One region of the Aminobacter sp. UC22_36 genome, then DNA from elsewhere that is predicted to be linked to it. Evidence: riboswitches for the same ligand, from Rfam matches in the RefSeq annotation. Region 1 holds a riboswitch; each other region holds the start of a gene.
What was found. A riboswitch is a leader RNA that binds a small molecule or an ion and turns the genes downstream of it on or off. The one in region 1 is predicted to bind cobalamin.
Positions count from the first base shown of each region.

Region 2: linked by a shared signal. The riboswitch ahead of ACHMW7_RS10060 (ABC transporter substrate-binding protein) and the one ahead of bluB (5,6-dimethylbenzimidazole synthase) in region 1 are both predicted to bind cobalamin.
Region 3: linked by a shared signal. The riboswitch ahead of ACHMW7_RS27475 (aromatic ring-hydroxylating dioxygenase subunit alpha) and the one ahead of bluB (5,6-dimethylbenzimidazole synthase) in region 1 are both predicted to bind cobalamin.

Region 1 is NZ_CP171996.1:1,576,170-1,581,751, reverse strand. Features, by position in the region: gene ACHMW7_RS10895 (SIS domain-containing protein) at 1-8, opposite strand, end outside; gene ACHMW7_RS10890 (outer membrane beta-barrel protein) at 159-1,844, shown strand; gene bluB (5,6-dimethylbenzimidazole synthase) at 1,841-2,575, opposite strand; cobalamin riboswitch at 2,622-2,807, opposite strand; gene galU (UTP--glucose-1-phosphate uridylyltransferase GalU) at 2,872-3,759, opposite strand; gene ACHMW7_RS10875 (lytic murein transglycosylase) at 4,010-5,236, shown strand; gene ACHMW7_RS10870 (DUF459 domain-containing protein) at 5,253-5,582, shown strand, end outside.
Region 2 is NZ_CP171996.1:1,399,163-1,404,744, reverse strand. Features, by position in the region: gene ACHMW7_RS10080 (TCR/Tet family MFS transporter) at 1-145, shown strand, start outside; gene ACHMW7_RS10075 (LLM class flavin-dependent oxidoreductase) at 168-1,160, opposite strand; gene ACHMW7_RS10070 (ABC transporter ATP-binding protein) at 1,160-1,933, opposite strand; gene ACHMW7_RS10065 (FecCD family ABC transporter permease) at 1,930-3,033, opposite strand; gene ACHMW7_RS10060 (ABC transporter substrate-binding protein) at 3,097-4,146, opposite strand; cobalamin riboswitch at 4,416-4,610, opposite strand; gene ACHMW7_RS10055 (esterase/lipase family protein) at 4,924-5,582, opposite strand, start outside.
Region 3 is NZ_CP171996.1:4,893,379-4,898,960, forward strand. Features, by position in the region: gene ACHMW7_RS27460 (iron chelate uptake ABC transporter family permease subunit) at 1-837, shown strand, start outside; gene ACHMW7_RS27465 (ABC transporter ATP-binding protein) at 834-1,592, shown strand; gene ACHMW7_RS27470 (2Fe-2S iron-sulfur cluster-binding protein) at 1,605-2,699, opposite strand; gene ACHMW7_RS27475 (aromatic ring-hydroxylating dioxygenase subunit alpha) at 2,721-3,968, opposite strand; cobalamin riboswitch at 4,085-4,291, opposite strand; partial or broken gene metH (methionine synthase) at 4,367-5,582, opposite strand, start outside.

The sequences.
Region 1 (5,582 bases):
GCGTGCATGGCGCATGCGTTAGCGCGTCGGCGCGCGCCTGTCCATGATTATCCGCCCAAAACGAGGCGTCCACGGGCTCGGGCGAAACGCTCCGTTAACCATGGCCATTTACCAGTTGGTAAGTGCGACGCCCTTGCGTCGGCGAAGCAGTGGGAAAGATGGCGCAGATCAGGCCGGAGCAAAGGAAACACGATGCGGGGCTCCGCGTCTTGCTGGCGACAGCAAGTGTGGCAACGTTGCTGTGCGTCCTCCCCCTGCATGCCCAGGAAGTCGGTCTGCGCGGCGCAGTCAGCGACGACATCAACAACTCGCTGCTGCTCAACAAGAGGCGCCCGACAGCGCCGCAGACCGCAACGCAGGAGCAGTCCCCGATCTATCAGCCGATCAGCCCCGGTGCGGTTCCCGAGCCGGCCGACGCCGACGCCACGGACTTGTTCAGCGAACCACCCAACGCAGAGGACGCAACGACCGGCACGCCCACATCCGCCCGCCCGCCGACAACCGCACGCCAGCGCGCCAAGGAAGCGCGGGAGAAGCTGGCCGGCACCACCGAGGTGCCGGATGCCAGGCCGGCTGCGCCCGAGACAGATGACGAACTGACCACCGGCACGGTGCGCCAGGATACGGTTGATTCCGAAACGGAGGTCGAAAGCGGTCCCGAAGCCGAGCGCCAACGCGCCATCGAAGGCCGCAGGCCGCTGCCGGACCAAAACCCGTTCGAGCCGACCGGCATTCGCTTCGGCACCTTCGTGCTCAAGCCAAGCCTGGAACAAGGCGTTACCGCCACGTCCAACGCCGATTCAAGCTCGGATGGAAAGTCGGCGGTCCTGTCCGAGACGACGCTCAGGCTGAATGCCGCATCCGACTGGGAGAACCATTCGGCAACCATCGACGCCTATGGCAATTACCGCAAATCCATCTCCGGCCAGGAGGTCAAGGATCTCAGCGGCGGCATCGACGGGCGCTTGCAGCTCGACTTCGCCGACGACCTGCGCGCACTGGCGCGGCTCGGCTACAACATGCGCCCGGAATCGACCTCGTCGCCCGTGGTCATCTCGGGCACTGCCGAACGGCCGACCCTGCATAGCCTCAACGGCTCGCTCGGTGTCGAAAAGGATGTCGGCAAGTTCCGCTTCGGTATCACCGGCGAAGCGGTCAACGAAAGCTACAGCGATGCCGAACTCACTGACGGCACCACGCTCTCGCAAGAGGACCGCAATTCGACGCTGTACTCCGGCAAGGTCCGCGTCGGCTACGAGGTCTCGCCGGCGCTTACGCCTTTCGGCGAGATCGAGTTCGGGCGAAGGGTCTATGACCTGCGCTTCGACACAGCAGGCTTCGAGCGTTCGTCCAAGCGCACCGGCGCCCGCGCCGGTGTCGAAATCGACATGGGCGAAAAATTCGGTGGCGAAGTCTCGGCCGGCTGGATATCGGAGGATTTCGACGACGACCGGCTGAAGACGGTTTCCGCTGCAACCATTGCCGCCGACCTCAAATGGTCACCGATGCGCGGCACGATCGTCGGCCTGACCGGCGAGACCTTTGTCGAAGGTTCGACCACCGCCGGCGACAGCGGCTCGGTGCTCTACAATGGCCGTCTCAGCGTCGAGCGGCAGATCCGCTCCAACCTGACCGCATTCCTTGCCGGCGGCGTCGGCTATCGTGACTATGCCAGCTCCAACAACCACGAACTCAGGCTGAGCGCCGAAGCGGGCCTGACCTGGTGGCTCAATCGTTACGCCGGCCTTACCGGCAAGCTGCGCCACGAGACCTTCGACAGCACCCTGCCGTCCCGCGACAGCAAGACCAACAGCGTGTTCGTCGGGCTGAAGATCCAGCGTTAGCGTCCAGCCGGGAAACCCCCCATGTCGGCGGCAACCGCCTTCAGCGCATCCTCGCCTTGTCCGGAAAACACCTCGCTCATGATGAGATCGGCGAGCGGCAGGCGGCTGCCCCAGCCGTGCCGCTCCAGATCGGGCTTTTGCGCGAACTCACTGACATGGCCGACGCAGAGATAGGCCACCGGCACGACGTGATCGGGAATACCGAGCAACTGCTTCAACGCCTCGCGGTCGAGGATGCTGACCCAGCCGACGCCGACGCCCTCCGCACGCGCCGCCAGCCAGAAATTCTGCACGGCGCAAACCGTGCTGTAGAGATCCATTTCCGGGTTGTGCCAGCGCCCGAGCGGCGAGTTCGCCGAGCGGCTGCGATCGCAGGTGACGACAAGGTTGAGCGGGCTCTCGCAGATGCCTTCCAGCTTGAGCTTGCGGTACAGCTCGCGCCGCTCCTCGGCGATCTCAGGCAGTTCCTGTTGCCGCGCGGCAAAGAACAGATCGCGGACGTGCTCGCGTCGTTGACGATCGCGGATGACGATGAAATTCCACGGCTGCATGAAGCCGACCGACGGCGCGTGATGGGCCGCAAGCAAAAGCCGCACCAGCACTTCGTCGCCAATCGGATCGGGCAGGAAATGGCTGCGCACGTCGCGGCGCGTGAAGATGGCGCGGTAGACGGCATCCTGCGCGGCAAGGTCGAAACAGCCTGAAATGGCATTGATCTGGTCAACAAGCATCGCGTGTCCCCTGGCGAGCAAATCGGTTGCCACCGCCTGACCATGCGGTGGACGATTTCTGCCGGGCCGGTCTTCTGGCTCGAGTTCAACCCGTCGTCGGCGCCTTCCCGTTCAACATGAACAGTGGCTTGTGCCGATACGGTCCCTCTTACAGCGTTGGGCACGCCACGGATTTGCACCGTGTTCCCGATTCTCCCGCATCGCTGCGGGCACCTGGCAGGATATCTCTATCGGCAGCGGGTGCCGAAAGCCATCGTACCGTGCGTCCAATCCTGACGCACGGGCGACATTCCCGGTTATTTGCCGGACTTCATCTCGCCGAGCAGCCCTTCGATGACGCCGGCCATGCTCTTGCTGAGATCGGAACGCGACAGTGCGAAGGCGACATTGGCCTCGACGAAACCCTCCGGTGATCCGCAGTCGAAGGTGCGGCCGCGATAATGGTAGCCGTAGAAGGACTGCATCTTCTCGAGCTTCAGCATCGCGTCGGTGAGCTGGATCTCGTCGCCGGCGCCACGCTCCTGGCTAGCCAGTATGTTGAAGATCTCCGGCTGCAGGATGTAGCGGCCGTTGATGAACAGATTGGAGGGTGCGGTGCCCTGCTTCGGCTTTTCCACCATGCCTTCGATCTCAAAGCCGGTGTGGATCGCCTTGCCTTGTCCGACGATGCCGTATTTGTGCGCCTCGGCCGGATCGCATTCCTGAACCGCAATGATGTTGTTGCCGGTCTCGGCATAGAGCTCGACCATCTCGCGCATGCAGCTCTTTTCCGACTGCATGATCATGTCGGGCAAAAGCAGCGCGAAAGGCTCGTCGCCGACCAGTTCGCGCGCGCACCACACTGCGTGGCCGAGGCCAAGCGGCACCTGCTGGCGGGTGAACGAGGTCTGGCCCGGTCCCGGCTGCAGCCGCTGCAGACGTTCGAGCTGTTCAATTTTGCCGCGCTGGGCCAGCGTGTCATAGAGTTCGAACTGGACGTCGAAATGGTCTTCGATAACCGCCTTGTTGCGGCCGGTGACGAAGATGAAGTGCTCGATGCCCGCCTCGCGCGCCTCGTCGACCACATATTGAATCACCGGACGGTCAACGACCGTCAGCATTTCCTTGGGAATCGACTTGGTGGCAGGCAGAAAACGCGTGCCCAAGCCGGCGACGGGAAAAACTGCCTTGCGAACTCTTTTCATTGCATGGTCGTCCGATCGAGGAATACGGGTATCGGACGCAGACATTGCCACGCCCGAATTGATGAATACTGAATGCGTTCACATATTCGGTGACAGCGGGCAAGACATTGATCACGCGATCTTGATTGTCCAAACCGCCAGGTGGACAATGCCCCAAACCGCTTTTCGTTCCCCAAGGGGTCTATGGTAAACTGATTGCTAACCGGCTTCGGCGATGAATCGACTTTCTGATCTCTCCAAGGAGGAAAGAATGCCCCTTCGCAAAACCGCCAAAAGTCTCGCAGGCGTCGCCGCGATAGCTGGTCTTTCGCTCGCGCTGCTGTTGCCTGCTGGCCCGGCGGCGGCCGAGGCTGGCTTCCAACGCTGGGTCTCAAGCTTCCGTTCCGTCGCTGCCGACAACGGAATCTCCGGCTCGACCTATGATCGCGCCTTCCGAGGCGTCACCTCGGCCGATCCCGAGGTGCTGGAAAAGGCCCGCTTCCAGCCCGAATTCACCGCGCCTGTGTGGGATTATTTCGACAATCGCGTGCACGACCAGTCGATCGCAGTCGGCCGCGAGATGGCGCGCAAATGGAAGCCCTGGCTCGACCGCATCGAGGCCAAGTTCGGCGTCGACCGCTATATCCTGCTGGCCATCTGGTCGATGGAATCGAACTACGGCGAGATTCTCAAGAACGACAAGGTGATGCGCAACGTGGTGCGCTCGCTGGCAACGCTTGCCTATGGCGACCAGCGCCGGGCGAAATTTGCCCGCACCCAGCTGATCGCAGCGCTCAAGATCCTGCAGCGCGGCGACATCGATGAAAGCCATCTTGTCGGCTCCTGGGCCGGTGCGATGGGCCACACCCAGTTCATCCCGACCAGTTACCAGGCCTATGCCGTCGACGCCGACGGCAATGGCAAGCGCGATATCTGGAACTCCGTGCCCGACGCGCTCGCCACCGCCGCCAATCTTTTGAAAAAGAACGGCTGGCAGGCAGGCAAGACCTGGGGCTACGAAGTCGTGCTGCCTCAGGGCCAGAAATTCCCCACGGGATCGCTGACGCTCGACAAATGGGCGTCTCTCGGCGTCGAACGCGCCAATGGCAAGGCGTTCAAGCGCGGCTCAGACGTGGCCACCCTCAAGGTGCCGGACGGCCGCGGCGGACCGGCATTCCTGATGACCAAGAATTTTTCGGTCATCAAGCGCTACAACAATGCCGACAAATACGCGCTTGCCGTCGGTCTACTTGCCGACGAGATCGCCGGCTACGGTGGCCTGGTGCAGGACTGGAAGCGGCCGTTCACCAAGCTCAGCTTCGAAGAAAAGCAGGAGTTGCAGAAGCGGCTGTCGGCGCATGGCTATTATGACGGCAAGAGCGATGGCAAGATCGGCGAAGGTTCGCGCTCGGCGATCAAGGCGTTCCAGGCACAGCTGGGCTTGACGCCGGACGGCCATCCGAGCATGGAAGTGCTCAATTCGCTGCGGCGCAATTAGCAACCGGAGGCTGCATTTGGCATCGACGCGTCGGTCAAGGTTTTCGCTGTTGCGCCTGACGATGCCACTGGTCGCGGTGGCGGTCGCCTTGACCGCCATTTCGTCGACGATGCCAACGCCGGCAGTCGCCCAGGAAGGCATCTTGCGCAAGTGGTCCTTGCGCGACCTGTTCATGCCGCGGCGCGAACCACGCGTCGACCCCTTCATCCTGGAGCAGCCGCAGACCAGGAAAAAGATCCGCAAGACCCCGCGCAAGCCCAAGGCCACTGCCGGCAATGTCGGCAGGGCCGCCGACCCCGCCGTGCCGGTTGTCGAAAAGCTGCCTGACGCACGCGTCGTGCTGGTC
Region 2 (5,582 bases), 180 kb from region 1:
CTGGACCGTACGCGACGGCACGTCGATGCCCTACCCCGGCCTCGCCTTCTACCTCGCGGCAGTCGTCCTGCTTGGCGCCGCACTGCTCGGCTGGGTGGTGGCGCGCAAGGCCGACCGCGCCGACGCGGCGCAAGAGACGGCGTAAGGCGCGCGCAGCCGGGTCCGGTTCAGCCCCGCAGCGCCGGCAGCACCGCGCGTCCGAAAAGCTCCATGTCGGCGATCGCCGCCGACATGTCGACGATGCCATTGCCGTTGAACACCAGCCGGGCAGCATTGATACCGGTGCCGGATTGCAAGGTCGTGAGCTGCGCCACGCAATCGTCGGGCGAGCCGGCGATGATCTGGCGGGCCATGGCCGTCTGCCGGTCGGGCATGACGATCTGATCGGCGGGCCGTCCGGCGGCCCGCGCCGAGGCAATGCGGCGCTCGTAGAGGCGCGGGATGAACGCGTCGAGCTTGGCCATCGCCTGCGCTGTCGTTGCGGCAATGCAGACGTAGCGCGACAGCGACGAGGCCTGCAAACGGCAGGCGTGGCCCTCTTCGGCAAGGATCGTATGATAGGTGGCCAGTTGCGCGCCTTCCGGCGGATCGAGGCTGAGCAGCAGCGGCAATCCCTCGCTGGCAGCAAAGCCAAGCGTATCCCTTGACGTTCCCGCGACATAAACAGGCACCGTCTCGCCGGCCAAAAGCGGCCCGACCGAAACGTCCGACGCCGGCCAGCACGAACCTTCCTCGATCCTGGCACCCGTCGCCCAGGCATCACGCATGATCCCATAGGACTGCTCGAAACGATCTCGCGTGCTTTCTGCCGCAATGCCCAGAGCCATGAGCGTCGCCGGATGCGTGCCACGGCCGATGCCGAGGTCGAAGCGGCCGCCGCTTTGCCAGTGAAGCTGGGCCACGTCCTCGGCCAGCAGCAACGGGTGATAGAGCGGCGTCACCACGATGGAGGTTCCGACGCGCAGGCGCTGTGTCCGGGCAAGGATGGCCGAGGCCAGCATCATTGTCGACGGATAGGCTTGCGGCGGGTACTGGAAATGGAACTCGTTGAACCAGATGCCGTCGAAGCCAATGCGCTCGACCTGTTCGCACAGGTGAAGCACCCGCTCATGGCTTTCGGTTCGGCCGCCTCGGGCAAAGCCCGCAACATCCAGCCGCATCACGCCGGCTCGTGCGGGGCAAACACCGGCACGCCCCTCAGCAGGCCGATCTCGACATCGACGCCATAGACGTCGCGCACGATCTTTTCGGTGAGCGTGCTCTGCCAGTCGCCATGGCCGACCACCACACCCTTGTCGAGCAAAAGCAGGCTGTCGGAAAACCGCGCGGCAAGCGAAAGGTCGTGTATCGCCACCAGCGCCGTCACCCCTCTTTCGCGCGCGATCTCCGCCACGACACGCAAGGTGAAGAGCTGGTTGCCGATGTCGAGCGCGCTCGTCGGCTCGTCGAGCACGAGAATGTCGGTTTGCTGTGCCAGCGCCCGGGCCAGCATCACCCGCTGGCGCTCGCCGCCGCTCAGCTCGGACATCGGACGAAAGGCGAAGCTCTCCAGCCTGAGCCGCCTCAGCAGGTCTTCGACCACCCTCAGGTCGTTCGCACCGGGCCTGGCGCCCATATGCGGCGTCCGGCCGAGCAGGCAGGTCTCGAAGACGGTGGCCGGGAAGCTGAGGGGCGAGGATTGCGGCACATAGGCGATCCGTTGCGCACGCGCCTTCGGCGACATGCCGCGGATGTCCACGCCATCCAGCACGATGCGGCCCGAAGACACAGTGGCGAGGCCAAGGACGGCCCGCGCCAGTGTCGACTTGCCGGCACCGTTGGGCCCGATGAGGCCGAGGATGTCGCCCTTTGCCAGTCCGACCGAGACCTCGCGCAACACCGTCCGGCTGCCATAACCGAAGCTGACCTTGTCGATGGCAAGATAGGCGCTCATGAAAAATACTCCGAGCGTCGCGACAGGATCAAATGAAGGAACAGCGGCACGCCGACAAAGGCGACGACGATGCCCACCGGGATGACCGTCGGGCTGAACGCCATGCGCCCGACAGCGTCGGCCAGAAGCAGCAGCATGGCGCCGCAGATTGCCGAGAAGGGGATGAGGTAGCGATGGTCGCTGCCGATCATCAGGCGGGCGACATGCGGCCCGATCAGCCCGACGAAGCCGATCACCCCGGTGAAGCTGATGACCACCGCCGACACCACCACCGACAGGACGACGGCGAGACCGCGCAGCAAGGCGACGTTGATGCCAAGCGAGCGCGAGACATCGTCGCCGGCGCTGGTCAGCGCGTTGAACTGCCATGCCTTCGACTGGGCGAGCGGCAAGGCGACCAGCAAGGCCAGTCCGGCCACAGCGACAGCATCCCAGCCGATGCCGTTGAGGCTGCCGAAGGTCCAGTGCACGACCCGGGCCAGTTGCTCCTGGGTGGCGACGAACTGCACCGCCGCGGTCATGGCGGAGAACAGATACATCAGCGCGATGCCGGTCAGCACCATGGTCTGGGCGCCCATGCCGCGCAGCCAGGCCATCGAAAACACCAGCACGGCGCAGCCCAGTGCAAACAGGAAGGCCGTCAGCGGCACGAAATAGAGCCCGGCGGCGCTGAAGCCGACACCGAACATGATGGCGATGGAAGCGCCGAAGGCGGCCGCCGAGGACACGCCGATCGTATAGGGGCTGACCAGCGGGTTGCGGGTGATCGCCTGCATCAGCACGCCGGCGAATGCCAGCGAACCGCCGGCCACCATCGCCATGACGACACGCGGCAGGCGAAGATGGACAAGAACCCGCGCCTGCTGCGGGTCGACCTCGGCGACGAAATGGCCGAAGGTGATCTTCTGCAGAACGATCGCAAGCAGGGTCGAAAGCCCGGTTTCGGCGATGCCGACGATGGCGACGGATCCCGCCACCACCAGAAGCGCAAGAAACGAACACAGGATGACCGCCAGCCTGCGGTGGCCAGCCTGCCGGTAGCGACTGGAAATGCCGTGGGAATAGCCGCGATCCAGGCTGGTGGTGGTTGCGATGTCCATGGTCAGTGGGCTCCGGGTTGGGAAGCGCACGCCGCGACCGCTCGGGCGGCGGCGTGCAGGTCGTCAGTTGGACGCGGTGCCCTGGTAGGTCATGCCGCCCTGGAACGGCAGCCCCTGATAGATCTCGATCCATTCCTTCATCGCCGCTTCAGGATCGACGTCGGCGAATTTTTCGGGATAGAGCCATTTGGCGACCTGCAGCGCGCCCGTCACCTTGGACGAGCCGCCGGCCAAATAGTAGTTGATCAGCCGCACATTGCCTGCCTGTCCAGCCGGTGTGCCCGAAATCTCCTCGCGGGCGACGATGGCCTTCCAGCTTTCGACGAACTTCGCTTGCGGGATCGTCTTGTAAGACCCCGGCTGCAGCTTGATCACCAGATCGGGCTTGCGCGCGATGATCTCCTCAGGATCGACGGTGAAGCTGTTTTCGTTGCCGCGCGAGGATGGCTCCTTCTTGACGTCGATGTCGCCGAAGACGTTGATGCCGCCACCGGCCTCGATCATGTCGTGCCAGCCCGAGCCGGGCGTCACCGTCACCAGGTCGCGGACCTCCTCGAGATAGACGCGTCTGCGCTCGACGCCCTTCAGGCGCTCGGCCAGCAGATCCATGTAGCTGGTGTAATAGGCGTTGAGTGCGTCGGCCTTTGCCTTCTGCCCGAACAGCTTGCCGAACAGCGTCACGTTCTCGACATGCTGCAGCGTGTCCCAGGCGGTGACGACCAGCACCGGAATGCCGAACGCCTCGAGCTGTCGCGCCGCTTCCTCGTAGACGCCATTACGCGGAATGATCACCACGTCGGGCTTGAGCGCCACGATCGCCTCGTAATTGGGCTGGGTCTGGCCCTGGCCGACGATGTCGGTTTCCTTGAACTGCGGCCAGTAGGCCGGGTCGCGCATCGTGCTCGCGTCGACGCCGACGACCTTGTCGATGGCGCCGATGGCGCGGGCGAACTCGACCGCGTAGCGGTTGAAGATGACGGCGCGTTTGATCGGCAATTCCAGCTCGACCTTGCGGCCGGCATCGTCGGTGAAGGTTTCCGCGGCAGCCGGCGCCAGGCCGATGGCCGACGCCACGGCGAGGCCGAGCCACAGGGCCCAATGACTGATTTTCATGATCTCTCCTTGCTTGAAATGGGGGCGCAACGTTCGAGAACGTCAGCGCGTCCGTGCCCGGCCAACACCGGGGAGACGAGGCGCAGCATGGCAATGACAGCCGGCGACGTGAGACGCGCCTGCTGAAACTCTCGAATTCCCGGGGAACTTCCCGACATCGCCGCGCCAACCTCTGCCTGCCATGGCGGGGCTGCGGAAATGCGGGCCAAACGAAAGCCGCATGCGGACTTCCGAGCTGGAACCGTCACTCCTGTGGCACACCCCGACCACGGAATCTCACTCTGTCAGGCAGGTCTCCTGGCTCACGGATCGCAGCCTTTGTCGCCCGTCTTCCCGGCAATGACTGCCAGTGACATATGGACGATCGGCTCACCGCTTACAGTTGCGGGTCAGCTCCGGTTTCACACCGGATTCCCTCTTAGCTTCCGCCGAGAAGACGGAAGACCATGACGGCGGCAACCTAGCGGCAGCCAAGGTAAAGTCAAGTTGCCATGCGGGACTATACAGGAGCGGCATTTGCTGCCTTGGCAGCATTTTTTGAAGATCCGATGTTCAAGGCGGAAAGCTGGAGTTCAACTCCGCGCGGAAGCCAGTTGAATTCTTGGACCAGTTGAACTCTTGGGCCAGTTGAACTCTTGGAAATGCGTGGCTGTGGCAACGGACGGCCAGGCCGATCTGTCACAGGTCCATGGTGGCGCCAGTTGTCGTCGACAACCGGCAGGCCTGGAATGCGCCCGGCCCGGAATTCGCCCGGTTTGCCGGGCGCCGCTCGACGGCTCAATTGCCGAGGCCGCGCCGGACAAGGTCGCCGAGCGTCAGCTGATGATCGAACCGCCCAGTGCGCAGGAAGTTGATCGTCTGGGCGATGACCAGCGGATTGTTCATCATGAAGGTGTGCGTCGTCGGCAATACGATGTGGTCGGCCATGCCTGCAAGTTTCGTGCTTTCCACCGAAACCTTGCCGTCATTGGGACCGTTGAACATGGTCGACAGGATCGGGTTGAACGTGCGGTCGCCGGCGATGATGCCGAGTTCGAAGTCGGCTGCGCCCAAGCGGTTCGGAACGCTGTCGGGGCCGGTGCCGAGTTGCATGCCGGCTGGGCCATTGATCATCTCGAACAGCCTGAGATCACCGAGCGTGTCGACGACCTCGGAGCCATGGTTGGGCGGCGCAAGCATGACCACCCGGCCGAGATTTGCCGGCCGGTTGCCGATCAGCCAGGCCCTGAGCAGGATGCCGCCCATCGAATGGGTGACGAAATTGACCCTGGCAGCGCTGCCGCAACCGGCCACCGACGCATCGACATGCGCGATCAGCCTTTCGATCGGCGCATCGACCGAAGGGTAGGTATCATTGACGACGGCGTAGTCGACCCTGCCGAGCGTTTGCTCCATCAGCAGGAAGGATGTGTCGGTGCGCGCGAGCCCGTGCAGCA
Region 3 (5,582 bases), 2.1 Mb from region 1:
CGCGCGGTGCGGCTGGTGACTCTGGTCCAGGTCGGTGTCGCGATCGCAATCTCGACGGTGGTATTCCAGACGGTGACGGCGAACCGGGTGCTGACGCCGCAGATCATGGGGCTCGATGCGCTCTATCTGTTCGGACAGATGGCGCTTGTGCTGACGCTCGGCAGTGTTGGCTATGTCGCGCTCGACCCGCGCCTGAAATTCGCCGGCGAGGCCGGCCTGATGATGGTCATGGCGCTGCTACTGTTTCTGCCGATGCTGCGCCGGCGTTTCGACATCGGCCTGCTGCTGCTGACCGGCGTGGTGCTGGGTGTGCTGTTCCGCAGCCTCGCAATGCTGATCGCCCGGCTGATCGACCCGAACGAATTCGCCGTCGTCCAGGGGTCGAGCTTCGCCGATTTCAACACCGTGCGGCCGGACCTCGTCGTCGTCGGCCTGGCGGTGACAACGATTGCCGCCGTCATCATCTGGCGCCTGCGCCGTTTGCTCGACATCGTTGCTCTCGGGGCTGACAGCGCCACCGGGCTCGGCGTCGACTGGACCAAAGCGCTGGCCGGCCTGCTGCTGCTGGTCGCGGCACTGGTTGCGGTGTCGACCGCACTGGTCGGGCCGGTGACCTTCTTTGGGCTGCTGGTCGTGGCGCTGGCCGAGCGCATCGTCAACAGCCGGCGCCACCACCTGCTGTTGCCGGCGGCGATGCTGACGGCAGTCGTCGTGCTGCTCGGCGCCCAGATGTTGCTGCAGCACGTGCTGGGTGGTGCTGCGACGCTCGGCGTCGTCATCGAATTCGTGGGGGGCCTGGTGTTCCTGGTTATGCTGATCACAACGAGCAAACGATGATCGAGATCAACAACGTTTCGCTTCGCCTCGGCGACACGCAGATCCTTGAGAATGTGTCGCTGACCATGCCCAAGGGCGGCGTGACGGCGCTCGTCGGGCCCAACGGCGCCGGCAAGTCGAGCCTGTTGTCGCTGATCGCCCGGCTGCAGCCGCTGCAGAGCGGATCCATTTCGGTCGACGGGCTGCCGGTCGACACGACGCCGAGCCGGCAGCTGGCCAGGACGCTCGCCATCCTGCGTCAGGACCCGGCGGTGGCAAGCCGGCTCAAGGTGCGCGAACTTGTCGGCTTCGGCCGCTTTCCGCACCAGCGCGGGCGCATCAACGCAAATGACCTGAAGCTGATCGAGGCGGCACTGCAGCAGTTCGGCCTGATGGATCTCGCCGACCGCTTTCTCGATAATCTTTCGGGCGGCCAGCGCCAGCGCGCCATGGTCGCCATGGCCTTCTGCCAGGGCACCGACTACATGCTGCTCGACGAGCCGCTGAACAATCTCGACATGCTGTTTGCCCGCCAGTTGATGCGCGACCTGCGCGCGGCAGCTGACGACGACAAGCGTACCGTGATCGTGGTGCTGCACGACATCAACCATGCCGCCGTCTATGCCGACCGCATCGTGGCGATGAAATCAGGACGCATCGTCGCCGACGGATCGCCGGCGGAGGTGTTGCGGCCGGACGTGCTCGCCCAGGTTTTCGGCTACGACATGAACGTCATCGACGTCGGTGGCGCGCCGCTGGTGCTGCACCACCGCTAACGGCACGGCGCATTATGCTTCGACCTCGATGGCCGACAGCGGCTTCGAGCAGCAAGCGAGGATGAAGCCGTCTTCGATCTCGTGATCGAGGATGCCGCCATTGTGGCTCATCTCGACCTCGCCGGAGAGCTTCCTGACCTTGCAGGTGCCACACAGGCCGAACTCGCACGCCGCCGGGATCCGCACGCCCGAGGCGCGTGCCGTCTGCAGCACGGTCTGGCCGGCCAGGCAGTCGGCATCGATGTCCGACAGTGAGAAGCGGACCGGGATGACTTCTTCTGCTTCGAACCCGCCCTCGCCTGGTGTCGGGAAAGGTGCCGGGACCTCCTCGATGATTGGTGCGGCGAAGCTCTCCTGATGGTAGCTGGCCATGTCGAAGCCCGACGCTTCCAGCATGCCGCGCACGGCGCGCATGAAAGGATCGGGGCCGCAGCAGAACACCTCGCGCTCGCGGAAATCGGGCGACAGCAGCGGGAGCCGCACCGCATCGATGCGCCCCATATGGCCGAACCAGCCCTCGCGGCTCGACCGTTCCTCGATCATGAAACCGAGCGACAGGCCGGGCATATGGGTGCCGAGCAGCTCAAGCTCCTTACGGAAGATGATCTCTTCCGGCCGCCTTGCACAATTGACGAAGGAAACGTCCGTCCACGGCGCGCAGTCGTTGAGCCAGCGCAGCATCGACATCATCGGCGTGATGCCGGAGCCGGCGGAGACGAAGAGATATTTGGCGGCCGGATGCTGGTGCAGCGAGAAGTCGCCCGAAGGGCCATAGGCCTTGATGCGGACGCCCGGCCTCAAATGGTCGAACATCCAGCGCGTGCCGACACTGCCCGCCTGCGCCTTGACGGTGACGGCGATGGAGAACGGCCGCGACGGGCTGGACGACAGCGTGTAGGTACGCATGACAGGCACCGGGTCGACCGGCAGCTCGAGCGTCACGAACTGGCCGGGCTTGTAGCGGAACCAGGTCTGGTTGTCGGAGCGGAAGGTGAAGGTCTTGACGTCGGGCGCCTCGTCGGTGACGCCGATGACCTCCAGAACCTGAAGCCTGTCGTTCCAGGGCACCATCTCGTCTAGGTTGCGGTAAAGGCCGAGATCGGACATCGCGTTCATGCCTCCTCCTGCTCAGGCAACGTTGCGCAATGCCGGCTTGCCGTCATCGGCCAGCCGCGGCTCGATGAAATTGGCGTACCATTCGATGAACTGCATGACCCCGCCCTCGTGCTCGACCGAATAGGGCCCGGGCTCGTAGGCCGGCGATTTGATGCCGAAGGCGTTTTCCTCGACGATGCGGCGGTCCTGGTCGTTGGTCTCGGTCCAGACATGGGTCAGTTCGGCAAGATCGTAGTCGACGCCCTCGACGGCATCCTTGTGAACCAGCCACTTGGTGGTGACTGCCGTTTCGGTGGCGCTGATCGGCAGCACGCGGAAGGTGACGGCGTGGTCGCCGAGCACATGGTTCCAGGTCGTCGGATAGTGATAGAGCAGAAGCGTGCCAATCCTGTCGGCCGACACGCTATCTGAGAGATTTCGTTGCACAGCGCGCTTGCCGGACAGGGTGTAGCTCACCGCATCGCGCAACAACGGCGCGCGCGTCGCCCGGTACTGGCCGCCGGCATCGATGCGGAACTTGCTCGGCAGCCCTGCCGCTTCGCACTTTGCCCAGTGCGCCAGCATTTCGGGATCGCTCTCGGCACCGTTGACGCCGGTGACCGTCGGCGCCTCGGGGAAGGTCTTGCACAGCTCGGGATGGTTTGCGGCGCAATGATAGCACTCGCGGTTGTTTTCCCAGACCAGCTTCCAGTTGCCCTTCTCGACGATGGTGCTTTCAAAGGCAACCTTCGCCTCGCGCAGCCGGTGCGGCAGAAGGTAGGGCTCGACCAAAGCCCGCATCGGCGCGAAGTCGGCCGGCTCGTCGGCGAGGCAGATGAAGATGTAGCCGCCAACGGATTCGCAGGCGACCGGCTTCAGGCCGAACTGGCTCTTGTCGAAGCCTTCCGCCATCTGGCGCGCGAACAGCAGCCGGCCGTCGAGCTCATAGGTCCACTGGTGGTAAGGACAGACAAGCTTGGCCGCCGTGCCCTTTTCCGTCGCGCAGACACGGCTGCCGCGGTGGCGGCAGGAATTGTGGAAGGCACGAAGCTCGCCCTTCTGGTCACGGACGAGCACGACGGGATAGTCGCCGATCTGGACGGTGAAGAAGCTGCCCGGTTTGGCCAGTTCGCAGTCATGGCCGACAAACAGCCAGTCGCGATACCAGATCAGCTCCATGTCGACCCGGAAGAAATCCGGATCGGTGTAGAAGGGCTGCTCGAGGCTGAACCCGTCACGGCGTCCGCGCAGCAGCCTCAGCATTTCGTTCTTCGTGTCCATGTCCTGTCCTCATGCCAAGGACTGAACTGGTGGTGATGTCGGGAAGAACGACTGCCTGGCGGACACAAGGTCCGCGCAGCAACGATCCGCCTCTTGACCGCCCACCGCGATCAGTCGAGTTGTTTCAGGTTCAAGGCTGGTTTCCGGGCTCCGGAGCTGTCCTTTCGGACTGTTTCGACACCTTCCCAGGCCTTCAGGCCCAGTGGTCTCCCGTCGAAACAACAAACTCCGCCACCGTTGCGGGGGCAGCGCCGGCATCTCACCGGCTTCCCAATTCTCCGCTTCGTCTCACGCGAAGCAGCACCTTGAACATGTTCTGATCAGACCACGGAAAGCTGGCCGGACACGAGCACGAAAACGACACGGGCTCAGCGCAAAGGCGACAGAGCCCGCGAACGCTATTCGGCCGCCTCGGCGAATGAGGCCGGTATGTAGTTAAGGATCGGCCCGAGCCAGCGTTCGACTTCGGCGATGGTCATGTCCTTGCGCCGGGCATAGTCTTCGACCTGGTCGCGCTCGACCTTGGCGACACCGAAATAGTAGCTCTCGGGATGCGCCAGATAGATACCTGAGACCGAGGAGCCCGGCCACATCGCCATGCTCTCGGTCAGGCTGACACTGGCGTTCTTCTCCGCGTCGAGCAGGCGGAACAGCGTCACCTTTTCGGTATGGTCGGGCTGGGCCGGATAGCCCGGCGCCGGCCGGATACCGCGATATGGCTCGCCGATCAGATCGTCAGGCGCCAGGTTTTCATCCGGCGCATAACCCCAGAACTCCTTGCGCACCTTTTCATGCATGCGCTCGGCGAAGGCCTCGGCGAAACGGTCGGCCAGCGCCTTGACCATGATCGAGGAGTAGTCGTCATTGGCACGTTCGAAACGCTCGGCGATCGCCACTTCCTCGATGCCTGATGTGACGACAAAGCCGCCGAGATAGTCCGGCTTGCCGCTCCCCAGAGGCGCGATGAAATCGGCCAGCGCGACATTGGCCTTGCCGTCGCGCTTGGTCAGCTGCTGGCGCAGGGTGAAGAAGGTGCCAAGTTCCTTTTTACGCGCCTCGTCGGTGAACAGCCTGACGTCGTCGCCGACGGCATTGGCCGGCCAGAAGCCGATGACCGCCTTGGGCGCGAACCACTTCTCGTCGATGATCTTCTTCAGCATTGCCTGCGCGTCCTCGAACAGCTGGCGCGCCGCAGGACCCTGCTTCTCGTCGTCGAGGATCTTGGGGTAACGGCCCTTGAGCTCCCAGGTCTGGAAGAACGGCGTCCAGTCGATGTAGCGGGCAAGCTCGGCCAGATCCCAGCCTTCGAACACCCTGGTACCGAGGAAGGATGGCTTGGGCGGCGTGTAGGACGCCCAGTCGACCTTGTGCGCATTGGCACGCGCCTTGGCCAGCGGCAGCCGTTGCTTGTCGGCCTCCGAGCGGTGATGGGCGTCGGCGACCTTCTGGTATTCAGCCTGAATGGTCTCGACATAGCCGGCCTTGGCCTCCGACGACAACAGGTTGGACACCACGCCGACCGCACGGCTGGCGTCGGTCACGTAGACGGTCTGGCCGCTGTGATAGCGCGGATGGATCTTCACCGCCGTGTGGACGCGGCTGGTGGTGGCACCA